One region of the Flavobacterium sp. CECT 9288 genome, then DNA from elsewhere that is predicted to be linked to it. Evidence: riboswitches for the same ligand, from Rfam matches in the RefSeq annotation. Region 1 holds a riboswitch; each other region holds the start of a gene.
What was found. Region 1 has a riboswitch for S-adenosylmethionine ahead of LQ189_RS07235 (Na+/H+ antiporter NhaC family protein). Riboswitches for the same ligand answer to the same signal wherever they lie in the genome.

Region 1 (4,289 bases):
ATTCTTGGCCAGCACAAATGAAAATTGAAGACATTACCGCGCTTGAAGTAGTTTGGTATGAAACTTTTAATACAGACTCAAAAGGAATTCCAACTGCAGTTGAAGGTGTAATTTTACAAAATTTCTTTGATGAAAATGGAAGATTACCAAGATGGAATGTAGCTTTTTAAGTTCATTTTGATTAAAAATTAAAAGTCCCCAAATCTACATTTGGGGACTTTTATGTTATTTAAAAGGTGTTGACCATTTTGTATCTACATAGACATTTGTTCCAGTTAAGGTTTTTAGAAAGGCGATTAAAGCGTCTACTTCTGAGGCATTTAAATTTAATTTTTGACCAAAACCATTTGGCCTTAACCTAGCGTCAAGATTTGTATTTCCAGGTGCTAGGTTTATTGTGCCGTAATGGCCAATTACATTTTGAAGCGTATTCAAATTTGCGGTATGCATGAAAGCGCCATTGGTACTTCCATCTGCTTTTACCAAGTCTCTAAGTGATGGAGATTTAGTATTTGTGATGTCAATTCCATTTCCATTTAGTATCCCGATTATTCCATTATTTCTACTGTTTGGGTCAATACTAAATTCAGGAGCTTGATGGCAACCCGCACAACCTACTCCTCCAGCAGTTCTATTTCCAGTAGCGTCAAAAACAGGTGGTGTTAAAAATAAATTTTTACCTTGGTTTTCTTGAGCTGTGAAATTAGGAAACTGTTGATTGTCATTTGCAACAAGGGCGCGACCCACATCATATTCTGCATCGAATGATTGAATGCTTCTTACAAATTGTGATAAAGCAAGTTGAATTTTGTTTTCAGTAATATCCTCTGATCCATATACAAACTTGAACAATTCTTTATAATACCCTATGTTTTGTAGTTTAGTAATTAACGCAGTAAAGTTGCCATCGCCTAGTGTACCACTAAAGCCCATTTCAATATGGTCTTGAATAGGTTGGGTTACTTGATTTTCTAAAGTTGAAGCTCTCTCATCCCAAAAGAATTTATTTTCATTTGAAAATCTAGTATTTATCAATCTCATGGAGTGTCTGCTAGTTGTTCCATTTACTCCTGTACTAGCTACTGCAACATCTCCAAAAGCATTTGCTTGAATGTGACAAGAGGAGCAGGAGATGGTATTTTTTGACGATAAATTCTTATCGTAGAATAAGACCCGTCCTAAAGTAGCGCCTTTATCTGTAATGGCATTCCCTGCAGTATTATCTTTAGTGATATAGCTAGGAATCGTTTGGTTCGAATAATTATCTAGTTTGTTAACATTTATTTTGCCGGTAAATGTTGTTGTAATATTAGGATAGGGATCAATAGCCACATATTCATTTGCGTCATCATTTTTACTACAACTTAGAACTAAAATTAAGCCGATTAATAATATGAATTTTTTCATAATTATTCAATTAATGTTAATATTATATGAATTATATTATTTATTTTGATATTCATTAGACTATGTTTATCTAAAATAGTTTAATTTATGATAATTTTTAATTTGATAACACTTTATTTTATGAGATTTTTAATTTTAAATAAAGTTCCGTTTGTTAAATATTGCATAATATTTTAAATTTTAAAGTGTTTGTTTAGTTTATCATAAAATATTAATTACTTTTGCACCCGTTATCACGAATCCTTCAATAGGATAGCAACCTGCAACAACAAGCAAGGTGCTAAAACGATAAGCCAAATCTTTTGGAAAAAATGTTGTTTACATTCCCAATACCAGCTTTGTTTTTCGTCATAACACTTAATTTAAAATTATTTTTATGACAAAGTTTACTAAGGAATCTGGAAATCCTTTTGCATTGATTCCGCTATTTATTTTTATTTTTACTTTTTTAGGAGCAGGTATTTTGCTTAATGATTTTTATGCTTTTCCTTCTCCTGTTGCTGTTTTGGTAGGCATTGTTGCTGCTTTTATTTTGTTTAAAAACAGTACAGAAGATAAAGTTGATACTTTAATTGCTGGTTGTGGTGATAGTAAAATTATAACCATGTGTTTGATTTATTTATTTGCAGGCGCTTTTGCAGTTGTTAGTAAGGCAATGGGTGGAGTTGATGCAGTAGTGAACCTAGGTATTAATACCATTGATGTAGCGTACTTTCCATTGGGGATTTTCTTGATAGCCTCGTTTTTATCAACTGCTACAGGTACATCTGTTGGAGCTATAGTTGCAATAGGACCTATTGCGATATCACTTGCTGATAAAAGTGGTGCTTCTATGCCATTGATAGCAGGTGCTTTACTAGGCGGTTCTATGTTAGGAGATAATTTATCAATGATATCAGACACTACCATCGCTGCCACTCAATCTCTAGGTTGTGATTTAAAAGATAAGTTTAAGATTAATTTGTTTATCGCGCTTCCGGCGGCAATTGTAACTATTTTAATTTTCTTTTATTTGGGATTTAATTCAGATGTTGTTTCTGTGGATATTGCAAAAAGTGATTATTCATTATGGGCTATCTTGCCTTATGTTTTAGTGATAATTTTAGCAGTTGTAGGTGTCAACGTTTTTTACACTTTACTATTAGGTACCATAATTGCGGGTTTTATTGGTTTTTATAATGATTCTTTTACAGTAATGGAGTTTACTCAGAAAATTTATGAAGGATTTACGAGTATGACAGATATCTTTTTACTTTCTATGCTTACAGGTGGATTAGCAGCTATGGTGGACACAGCTGGTGGTATTACATGGGTTTTGAATCAGATAAAGAAAAGAATTAAAAGTAAAAAATCAGCACAAACAGGAATTGGAGTATTAGTAGGTTTTGCAAATTTAGCTATTGCAAATAATACGGTTTCTATTGTTATTACCGGGCCCATTGCAAAGGAAATTAATGATGAATACGGGTTGAGTGCTAAAAAATCGGCTACTATATTAGATATTTTTTCGTGTGTAATACAAGGGATATTGCCATATGGTGCTCAGATATTGTTGATATTAAACTATGCAAATGGTAAATTAAATTTTATAGATATTTTAAGTAATGCGTGGTATCATTTGTTTTTGCTAGTATTTACATTGATTGCCATTTATGCTGCTTTTTGGGATAAACTAGCATATCGTTTTTTGAAGGTTTAATTGTAAAAATTATTGTTCATAATCAAAGCTAAATTTTTTTTAAAAAAGGAAATAGTATATATTTGGCAAGTCGTTTTTAGCCCTGATAGCAACGGAAATCCTTTTGGGTAAGCGACAGCGGACCTAAAAGATTGCAGTGAATAGCAGGAATAGCTTCAAATAAAAAATAAACTAATTTTTGAATATGAAATTACTAGAAGGAAAAGTTGCCATTATCACAGGCGCAAGTCGCGGAATTGGAAAAGGGATTGCAGAGGTTTTTGCTAAACATGGAGCCAATGTTGCTTTTACATATAGTTCATCAGTAGAATCTGCGATGGCTTTAGAAAATGAGTTAAACGCTCTAGGTATTAAAGCAAAAGGATATCAATCAAACGCTGCAGATTTTAATGAAGCGCAAACATTTGTGGATGCTGTTTTGGCCGATTTTGGAACGGTTGACGTATTGATTAATAATGCTGGAATCACAAAAGATAATTTATTGATGCGTATGTCCGAAGAAGATTTTGACAACGTGATGGATGTGAATTTGAAATCGGTTTTTAATATGACAAAAGCGATTCAACGTACTTTTTTAAAGCAACGTGCTGGTTCAATTATTAATATGAGTTCAGTGGTAGGGGTAAAAGGTAATGCAGGACAAACGAACTATGCAGCATCTAAGGCTGGAGTTATTGGTTTTTCAAAGTCTGTAGCACTGGAATTAGGATCTCGCAATATTCGTTGTAATGTAATTGCGCCTGGATTTATTGAAACCGAAATGACTGCAAAGTTAAACGAAGATGTTGTAAAAGGTTGGAGAGATGGAATTCCGTTAAAAAGAGGTGGCTCTACAGAGGATGTGGCTAACGCTTGTCTTTTCTTTGCTTCGGATATGAGTGCTTATGTTACAGGGCAAGTACTGAATGTGTGTGGAGGAATGCTTACCTAGCTTTGTGAAATGAGTATTTAATTCATTCTACACTTCTATTGAATTCTAGATTACATTTAAGTTTTCAAATTTAAAATATTTTAATAAACACTACATGACAACATCTACCTTGCTACTATTAGTTTTATCATTATTAATAGCGGGCGTATTGTCATATTTTCAATATTTATATAAAGCTAAAAACAAGTCAAAATTGAGTTTGTTTTTAGCTTTTTTTCGTTTTACCTCTATTTTTTGTCTGTTTTTATTATT
Region 2 (4,289 bases), 1.4 Mb from region 1:
TAAACGATAAGTGATCAATTTTCTTAGCATCTACAACTAAATCAGGATTGGCAGTATAAATTCCGTCAACGTGTGTGTAATTTTGTAATTCGTCGGCATTTAAATAATTCGCAATCAACGAAGCGGTATAATTACTACCGTTTCTCCCTAGAGTTGTAGTATCATTATTGGTCGTAGAACCTATAAAACCTGTGATTATACTTACTGTATTTTCAGTGTTTTGCTTAAAAAAAGCAACCACATTTTTCTTCGAAAGTTGTTCTAAGGGTTGTGCATCACCAAATTTAGCATCGGTTTTTATCAATTCACGCGTATCTGTAAAACGAGCATGAATTCCTTTTTCTATCAAGATTGCCGTCAGTAATTTTGCCGAAAGCAATTCGCCTTTTGACAAAATTTGGTCTTTGATCTTTTTACTGTAATCGCCTATAAGACTTACACCTTCGAACAATTTTTCTAAAATAGTAAACTCCTCAGACAAATCAACAGCTTCATAAACGTTTTGCTGGTATTTTTTAAAATCTTCAAAAAGAGGCTTGTAATCTCCGTTTTGAGAAGCAATGGTTAAAATTTGTTCCAACTCATCCGTTGCATTACCACGTGCCGAAACTACAATTGCTATTTTTTCGCCTTGATTTACTTTGTCTATTATTATGGCAACCACCTTATTTATACCGTCACCATTTGACAACGATTTACCTCCAAATTTTAATATTTTCATTGTGTTGTGTGTTTGTAGCTTAGAATAAATCCTTAAGCAAATTGTGTAATTGTTTGTATTCTATTAAAAAAGCATCGTGTCCGTGAATGGAAACTATTTCTTGGTAACTAACTTTTTTATTTATTTTTTGTAGTTGCTCAAAAGTGGTTTTGTTTTCACTGGCCGTAAAAAACAAATCCGAATTGATGGCTATGATTTGAATTTCTGCCGTTATAGCTTCAATTGTGTTTTCAAACGAAGTTCTATTGCGAGTGACATCAATGGTCTTTAATAATTGATTCATCATTTTGTAGGATGCCAATTGAAAACGCTGTTGCAGTTTTTCGCCGTGATGTAACAACCAACTTTCAACATTAAAAATGGCTAACTCTTCATTAGTAGTTCGTTGAAATTTTGCGGCAAATGATTCTGGAGTTCGGTAACACAACATAGCGTGCGCGCGCGCATCTTGAATTGGTTTAGATGAGTTATTCAGAATTTGTTCTTGCAAAAAACAATTGGCAATAAGCCAGTCTGTCGCTTTCCAATCGGTAGCAATAGGGATTAATTTTTGGGTAATTGTTGGTTCTAATGCAACCATTTCCCAAGCAATTCCGCCACCCACAGAACCTCCAATAATGGCATATAGATTTGTAACCCCAAGCAAATTAATGCCTTTTATAAAAATTCTAGCAATGTCTCTTGCTGTAAAATCAAGATAATTTTCAATTACAGATCCATCAAATCCATTTCCAGGAATATTAAAAGCAAGTACGGTATATTTTGTAGTATCAATAGTTTTGTTGGCGCCAATTAGGTCATTCCACCAACCATTATCGCCTACAACCTGTGAATTTCCGGTTAGCGCATGATTGACCAAAACGATGGGAGCTTTATGCAAAGGCAATCCAAAAACTTGATAACTTAAGTTTAGAGCATTATAAATTGCACCTGACTCCGTGGTGAAATTGTATATTGTAAGTGTTGTTGGTTTATTTTCCAATTTCAAATCTGTTATAATTAGGACTTGTGTTTGGAAATATTAGAAAGAAAGCTAGGTGTTATCTAGACAAATTCTTAGTGTTATCTTTCCACGATGGGCGTGGTAGAATGCAGCACCTTCTTCGATAAATCGAAGGGTTGCTAAGGCTTCATCGGGTCTAATCCCTCTGCCTTTCTTTATAACATTTCAATACTGTTGTGAACTTTAATGGTGCAAATAAAGCACTAATTTTTATTCTGAGCAAATTTTTCTGCAAAGTTTAGACTGAATTAATTTTGCGGTATTCGCAAAAGTATGCAAAAAGCAAGCTGTTTTAACAAAGAAATATGTCGTTTTAGACCAAAACTCCGTTAAAACAGCAACCATAATTTAAAATGTATTTCCTCACAAGTTAAAATACATTTGCAATCACTAGATAAAAAGGACATCATTTTCCTTAGAATACATTAAAAAAAGTAATGAATTTGGCACTGCCTTAAGTGCAATATCATCATTTGTATCCATCTCAAATCTAGGATGAACTAGCTCATTTACCACTGGAGCAGTAGTGTTACTTTTTTTTGACCCCCATAATCCTTGCCTTATTAAAAGGATTGCTTTACTAAAATAATTGTTGTTTTTCATTGTTGTTCATTTTAAGTTATTAATTGTGTACTGATTATTTTTCCTTTTTAGTATCAACTTCAATACCAGTTTTTACTATGATTTAATTTTTATTGTATTTTTTTAATCTTTTTTGTTCCGAATCTTGAAAAAGACATTCATCAAATGCTACTTTTTTATTCTTTAATAATTGAAAAAGTGCTAAAAGCAACAAACCCCTTTTAGATACGTATCCAAAAGGGGTTTAGTTTTATTAACCTGTCCTCTCGGGGTCACGATATATCAAATAGTACAACAGCACAAATAGGCGCTATTGCATTCATTTTTTGTTGGCATTTTAATGTGTTCATAAATTTTTATTCTTTGTGGTATTTCAAAAAAAAAGCTTCCCAAATACTGGGAAGCTTTACTATATAATTTAGTTCAAATTATGCAATAAGCAACCCTCAGGAGTTTTCCTGTGCGACCTTTAACATATTGCAAATAAATGATTTCATGATTACTTATTTTGATTGTCAAATATCGCAAATGTTTTTTAAAGTACAAAATTTTTATGTCGCTAATTTTGTTTTTAATTTAAAAAATATTTCTAAAAGATAAAACAGTAAAAAAAAGTTAAGATTAATATGCAATTCAAAATGGTTTCATACCTTTGCACCCAAATACAAGAGGAAAAATTTGAACTGATTGCAACCTCTTCATAATGAAATCAATTCATTGTGAATACTGAATAATTTTCAGTAAAAAAATGCTAAAGCAGGAACTCTCCTTTAGACCTTTTCAGCAATTATTTTTTCTCGCTTAATTTTATAAAATAATAAAACTTATGGCCTATTTATTTACGTCAGAATCTGTGAGCGAAGGACATCCAGATAAAATTGCAGATCAAATTTCAGACGCATTAATCGATAACTTTCTAGCATTTGATGCTGAATCAAAAGTAGCTTGTGAAACTTTAGTAACTACTGGTCAAGTTATTTTGGCTGGTGAGGTTAAATCAAATACATACTTAGATGTGCAAAATATTGCACGCGAAGTCATCCGAAAAATTGGTTATACCAAAAGCGAATACATGTTTGAAGCGAACTCATGCGGTATTCTTTCGGCTATTCATGAACAATCTGCTGATATCAATCAAGGGGTTGACAGAGCAAGTAAAGAAGAGCAAGGCGCTGGTGACCAAGGAATGATGTTTGGTTATGCAACTAACGAGACTGAAAATTACATGCCATTGGCACTTGATTTGTCTCACAAATTATTGCAAGAATTAGCTGTTTTAAGACGCGAAAATAACGAAATTACATATTTACGTCCTGATGCTAAATCACAAGTAACTTTAGAATACAGCGACGATAACAAACCAACTCGTATTGATGCGATTGTTATCTCTACGCAACACGATGATTTTGATGAAGAAGCTGCTATGCTTGCTAAAATCAAAAAAGATATTATCGAGATATTGATCCCAAGAATCATTGCTAAAAATCCTGAGCATGCTCATTTATTTAACGATGCTATTCAGTACCACATCAACCCAACAGGAAAATTCGTAATTGGAGGACCTCACGGAGACACTGGACTTACAGGAAGAAAAATCATTGTTGATACTTACGGAGGAAAAGGAGCTCACGGTGGTGGTGCATTTTCTGGAAAAGATCCAAGTAAAGTAGACCGTTCTGCTGCTTATGCAACACGTCATATTGCTAAAAACTTAGTTGCAGCTGGTGTTGCTGATGAGATTTTGGTTCAAGTTTCGTACGCTATTGGTGTTGCTAAACCGATGGGAATTTTTATCGAAACTTACGGAACTGCAAAAGTGAATTTGACTAACGGTGAAATCGCTAAAAAAGTAGAAGCTATTTTTGATATGCGTCCGTACTTCATCGAACAACGATTGAAATTAAGAAACCCAATTTATAGCGAGACTGCTGCTTACGGACACATGGGACGTACTCCAGAAACCGTAACTAAGACTTTCTCTGC
Region 3 (4,289 bases), 1.4 Mb from region 1:
GAGGAAAAAGTTCAGAAAATGAATGAAATCACAGAGACGCTTAAAGCAAAGTAAGCACAAGACACAATCTTAAGTTCCTAGAAAAAAGATAAGATGTAATAGTTCTTAATAATCGATTTCTGTTTTTTTAACTAAACAGAATGGTGATATTTGTACTCAATTAAAATTTAAAGGATTGAGCACCTAGGTTCATTACAATAACATAGATAAACACAATTAACAATTTCCATAACAGCCTACAATTACAATTGGAAGCAAAACAAAGGATACTAAATTAAATCAAAATGATTAAAACAGACATACTCATTATTGGCGCGGGGCCAACAGGTTTATTTGCAGTTTTTGAAGCAGGATTATTAAAATTAAAATGCCATATTTTAGATGCTTTACCACAAGCGGGTGGGCAGTTATCAGAGTTATATCCTAAAAAGCCTATTTATGATATTCCTGGATTTCCAGAAGTATTGGCTGGTGATTTAGTAGATAATTTAATGGAGCAAATCAAGCAGTTCGAACCAGGTTTTACCTTAGGTGAACGTGCAGAAACCATCGAAAAACAAGAAGACGGAACATTTATTGTGACTTCAAACAAAGGCAAGAAATTCCATGCTCCAGTTATTGCTATTGCTGGTGGATTAGGTAGTTTTGAACCAAGAAAGCCATTGATTGAGGATATCGAATTTTACGAAGACAAAGGAATTAAATACTTCATTAAAAATCCAGAGAAATTCCGTGACAAGCGTGTGGTTATCGCTGGAGGTGGTGATTCAGCTCTAGATTGGAGTATCTTTTTGTCAAATGTAGCTTCAGAAGTGACTTTGATTCACCGTCGCAATGAGTTTCGTGGTGCTTTAGACTCGGTAGAAAAAGTACAAGAGCTTAAGTCTTCAGGTAAAATAAAAATGATTACGCCAGGTGAAGTAGTTGGCTTAAAAGGAGCTGAGCATCTTGAGGCAGTTGTAGTCGAGGAAAATGGAGCACAACGCACCATCGAAACCGATTATTTTATTCCGCTTTTTGGTCTTACGCCAAAGTTAGGTCCTATCGGCGACTGGGGATTAGAAATCGAAAAGAACGCCATCAAAGTAAACAACTCCTTAGATTACCAAACCAATATTCCTGGAATTTTCGCCATTGGTGACGTAAATACCTATCCAGGAAAATTAAAATTAATCTTGTGCGGATTCCACGAAGCCACATTAATGTGTCAAGCGGCCTACCAAATCATTAATCCAGGAAAGCGTTATGTGTTAAAATACACTACCGTTTCTGGTGTAGATGGTTTTGACGGAACTCGTAAAGAAGCTCCAAAAGCGGTTGTAAAAGCAATCGTGTAAATAAAGTTGCAGCGTCACAAAGGTTCTGAATTGCTAAGGTTGGTTAAAATCTTAGCAATTCAGAACCTTTTTTTATTTTAAAGTTTTGCAACAAACTAAGCTACAATCTTTAAAAAAAATACTTGCAATTGTTAGCGCTATGTCGTTCCTTTGCACTGTTCCTATATTTATTGAAAGTTATCACGAAAGGCGGAGGGAAAAGACCCAATGAAACCTTAGCAACCCTTTATTTTTAAAGAAGGTGCTACATTCTACTTTATACAACCAGTATCAAAGATAGATAACACAAGAATACTTCTACAGTATTTCTCAAACCTTTTCTTGACAACATATCGAATTTTTTAGAGCAGATTAATGGCGCTTTTCAGCCATGATCGTTCCTGCTGTTCGCTATATCTTTTTATTCGCCGAAAAAAGGCGAATAAAAAGGATGCCGCTGCCATCAGGGCTATAAAGAAAAATTGGGAACTTTTGGAAATACTAATCAAAAGTAAAAATCACCATTTCAAATTGTGATATACAAGAAATAAAAAGTTATGTCAAGCATTCACGAAGCCATTACAAAAAACATACTCATCCTTGATGGAGCTATGGGAACCATGTTGCAACGTTACAATTTCTCCGAAGAAGATTTTAGAGGAGAACGTTTCAAGGATTTTCCGCATTCGCTAAAAGGAAACAATGATTTATTGTCGCTCACGCAGCCACAAGCTATAAAAGACGTTCACGCCGCATATTTTGAAGCCGGAGCTGATATTGTTGAAACCAATACCTTCTCAGGAACCACCATCGGTATGGCCGATTACTATCTGGAAGAATATGTGTATGAATTGAACTATGAGTCGGCCAAAATAGCCCGCGAAGTAGCCGATGAATTTACCGCTAAAAATCCAGATAAACCTCGTTTTGTAGCGGGTTCCATTGGACCCACGAACAGAACAGCAAGCATGTCACCAGATGTAAACGATCCCGGTTACAGAGCTGTAACTTTTGATGATTTGCGCATTGCGTACAAGCAACAAGTAGAAGCGCTTATGGATGGTGGTTGCGATTTACTTTTGGTAGAAACTATTTTTGATACCTTAAATGCCAAAGCAGCACTTTTTGCCATTGAAGAAGTAAAAGACGAACGCAATCTTGATATTCCTATTATGGTCTCTGGTACGATAACCGATGCTTCCGGAAGAACACTTTCGGGACAAACCGTTGAGGCTTTTTTAGTTTCAGTATCGCACATACCGTTGTTGAGTGTAGGATTCAATTGCGCCCTCGGTGCCGATTTGCTCAAGCCGTATTTACAAACCTTGTCGCAAAACACGTCTTTCAACGTGTCGGCGCATCCTAATGCAGGTTTACCTAATGCCTTTGGAGAATACGACGAAACACCAGAACAGATGCAAGCTTTTATCAAAGAATATCTCGATGATAATTTGGTCAACATTATAGGCGGTTGTTGCGGAACAACACCAGCACACATCAAATTAATTGCCGATATCGCCAAGGAATACAAACCGAGGGTTTCGACCGCGGTGATGTAATGTTAAGATAATTTAGTTTATTAAAAAATGGAGGAAAAGACTATTGATAATTTTAAGAATTTGAAATGGATACTGCTATGTTCTCTTACCTTGGCAATAATATATATTTTATTTGATATCTCGAGAAAAACAAAGTTTGATACCTACAAAGAAACATTTAAGGGCGAAGCAATTGGTTTAACAACGAAGTTTAAAAAGGTCGGTAGACAAAGATTATTAATCTATTGCTTTTATGTGGATGGTAAGTTTATCTCTCAGAGAAATACGATGGGAGGAGATGAAATTTTAAATAAGTTTTACAAAGTGAAGTATGATTTAAATAATCCGAAAGGGAATTATATTTTTTTAGATAAAGAATTGAAGCCCGATTCCCTTACTCTTGTTAAAAATGGTTTTACTTGGACTAAATATTATGTATACGATGGAAATGTAACTAGTCGATATCTAGAAAAATCAAAATGGCAGTGATAGCGATTATGATATTTTATTCCAATGCATCTATTACGCAAGTCAAAGGAAGTATAGGTAAGTAAAATAGTTTTATTCAGCGATAAAACTTATTTAAAGTACAGCTTGCAATTTTGAGGAACGAACGCCCAAGTGATAGCGAACTGAATGAATAATCTTTATTATGTGAGCGACTTGTTTAGATTCTTCGTTCCTCAGAATGACAAAAATGAAGAATATAAAAAAATGAAGAATAAAGAAACGGAAGAATCAATATAAAAAAGAAGTGTGTTGTTAGCATAATGCCCGCGTGAGGGATAGTAGTGGAAAGCCCGCTGGTCAATGGAGTGCTAACGGAATTGATTGAGGACTTGAAACGAATAGCCCGACCCGACTTTTTTTGGAGGGACACGCCCAAAAATGAATTGAAATAAAATGGTAAGGTTTCGAAAACTTTGCAATAAATAAAAAAATAAAAACTCAGTCTAAGTTTCTTAGTAACGGAGTAACTCAAAATAAAGAAATGGCAGAAAAAAGAAGAAACCTAGTATTATCAGGATTAGAACCCTTAATCATTACGCCGGAAAGTGTATTTGTGAATGTAGGGGAACGAACCAATGTGACGGGTTCGAGAAAATTTCTTCGATTGATTAAGGAAGAAAAATACGATGACGCGCTTGATATTGCGCGCCAGCAAGTAGAAGGCGGTGCACAAATCATCGATATCAATATGGATGAAGGAATGCTTGATGGCGCATATGCGATGACAAAATTCCTGAATTTAATTGCGGCTGAACCGGATATTTCGCGTGTGCCGATTATGATTGACAGCTCAAAATGGGAAATCATTGAGGCCGGTTTGAAAGTCGTACAAGGGAAATGTGTAGTGAATTCGATTTCGTTGAAAGAAGGCGAAGAAGCTTTTATTCACCATGCTAAATTGATCAAGCGTTACGGAGCGGCGGTA

Region 2: another riboswitch for S-adenosylmethionine. It lies ahead of LQ189_RS01220 (alpha/beta fold hydrolase); the one in region 1 lies ahead of LQ189_RS07235 (Na+/H+ antiporter NhaC family protein).
Region 3: another riboswitch for S-adenosylmethionine. It lies ahead of LQ189_RS01290 (homocysteine S-methyltransferase family protein); the one in region 1 lies ahead of LQ189_RS07235 (Na+/H+ antiporter NhaC family protein).

The regions. Positions count from the first base shown of each region.
Region 1 is NZ_OU957226.1:1,656,808-1,661,096, reverse strand. Features, by position in the region: gene LQ189_RS07245 (hypothetical protein) at 1-170, shown strand, start outside; gene LQ189_RS07240 (cytochrome-c peroxidase) at 226-1,407, opposite strand; SAM-I-IV-variant riboswitch at 1,633-1,729, shown strand; gene LQ189_RS07235 (Na+/H+ antiporter NhaC family protein) at 1,784-3,106, shown strand; gene fabG (3-oxoacyl-[acyl-carrier-protein] reductase) at 3,291-4,037, shown strand; gene LQ189_RS07225 (hypothetical protein) at 4,132-4,289, shown strand, end outside.
Region 2 is NZ_OU957226.1:279,952-284,240, reverse strand. Features, by position in the region: gene thrA (bifunctional aspartate kinase/homoserine dehydrogenase I) at 1-721, opposite strand, end outside; gene LQ189_RS01220 (alpha/beta fold hydrolase) at 741-1,703, opposite strand; SAM riboswitch class I at 1,781-1,888, opposite strand; gene LQ189_RS01215 (hypothetical protein) at 2,115-2,327, opposite strand; gene metK (methionine adenosyltransferase) at 3,133-4,289, shown strand, end outside.
Region 3 is NZ_OU957226.1:296,495-300,783, forward strand. Features, by position in the region: gene LQ189_RS01280 (bifunctional precorrin-2 dehydrogenase/sirohydrochlorin ferrochelatase) at 1-54, shown strand, start outside; gene LQ189_RS01285 (NAD(P)/FAD-dependent oxidoreductase) at 285-1,337, shown strand; SAM riboswitch class I at 1,512-1,624, shown strand; gene LQ189_RS01290 (homocysteine S-methyltransferase family protein) at 1,874-2,875, shown strand; gene LQ189_RS01295 (hypothetical protein) at 2,903-3,343, shown strand; gene metH (methionine synthase) at 3,846-4,289, shown strand, end outside.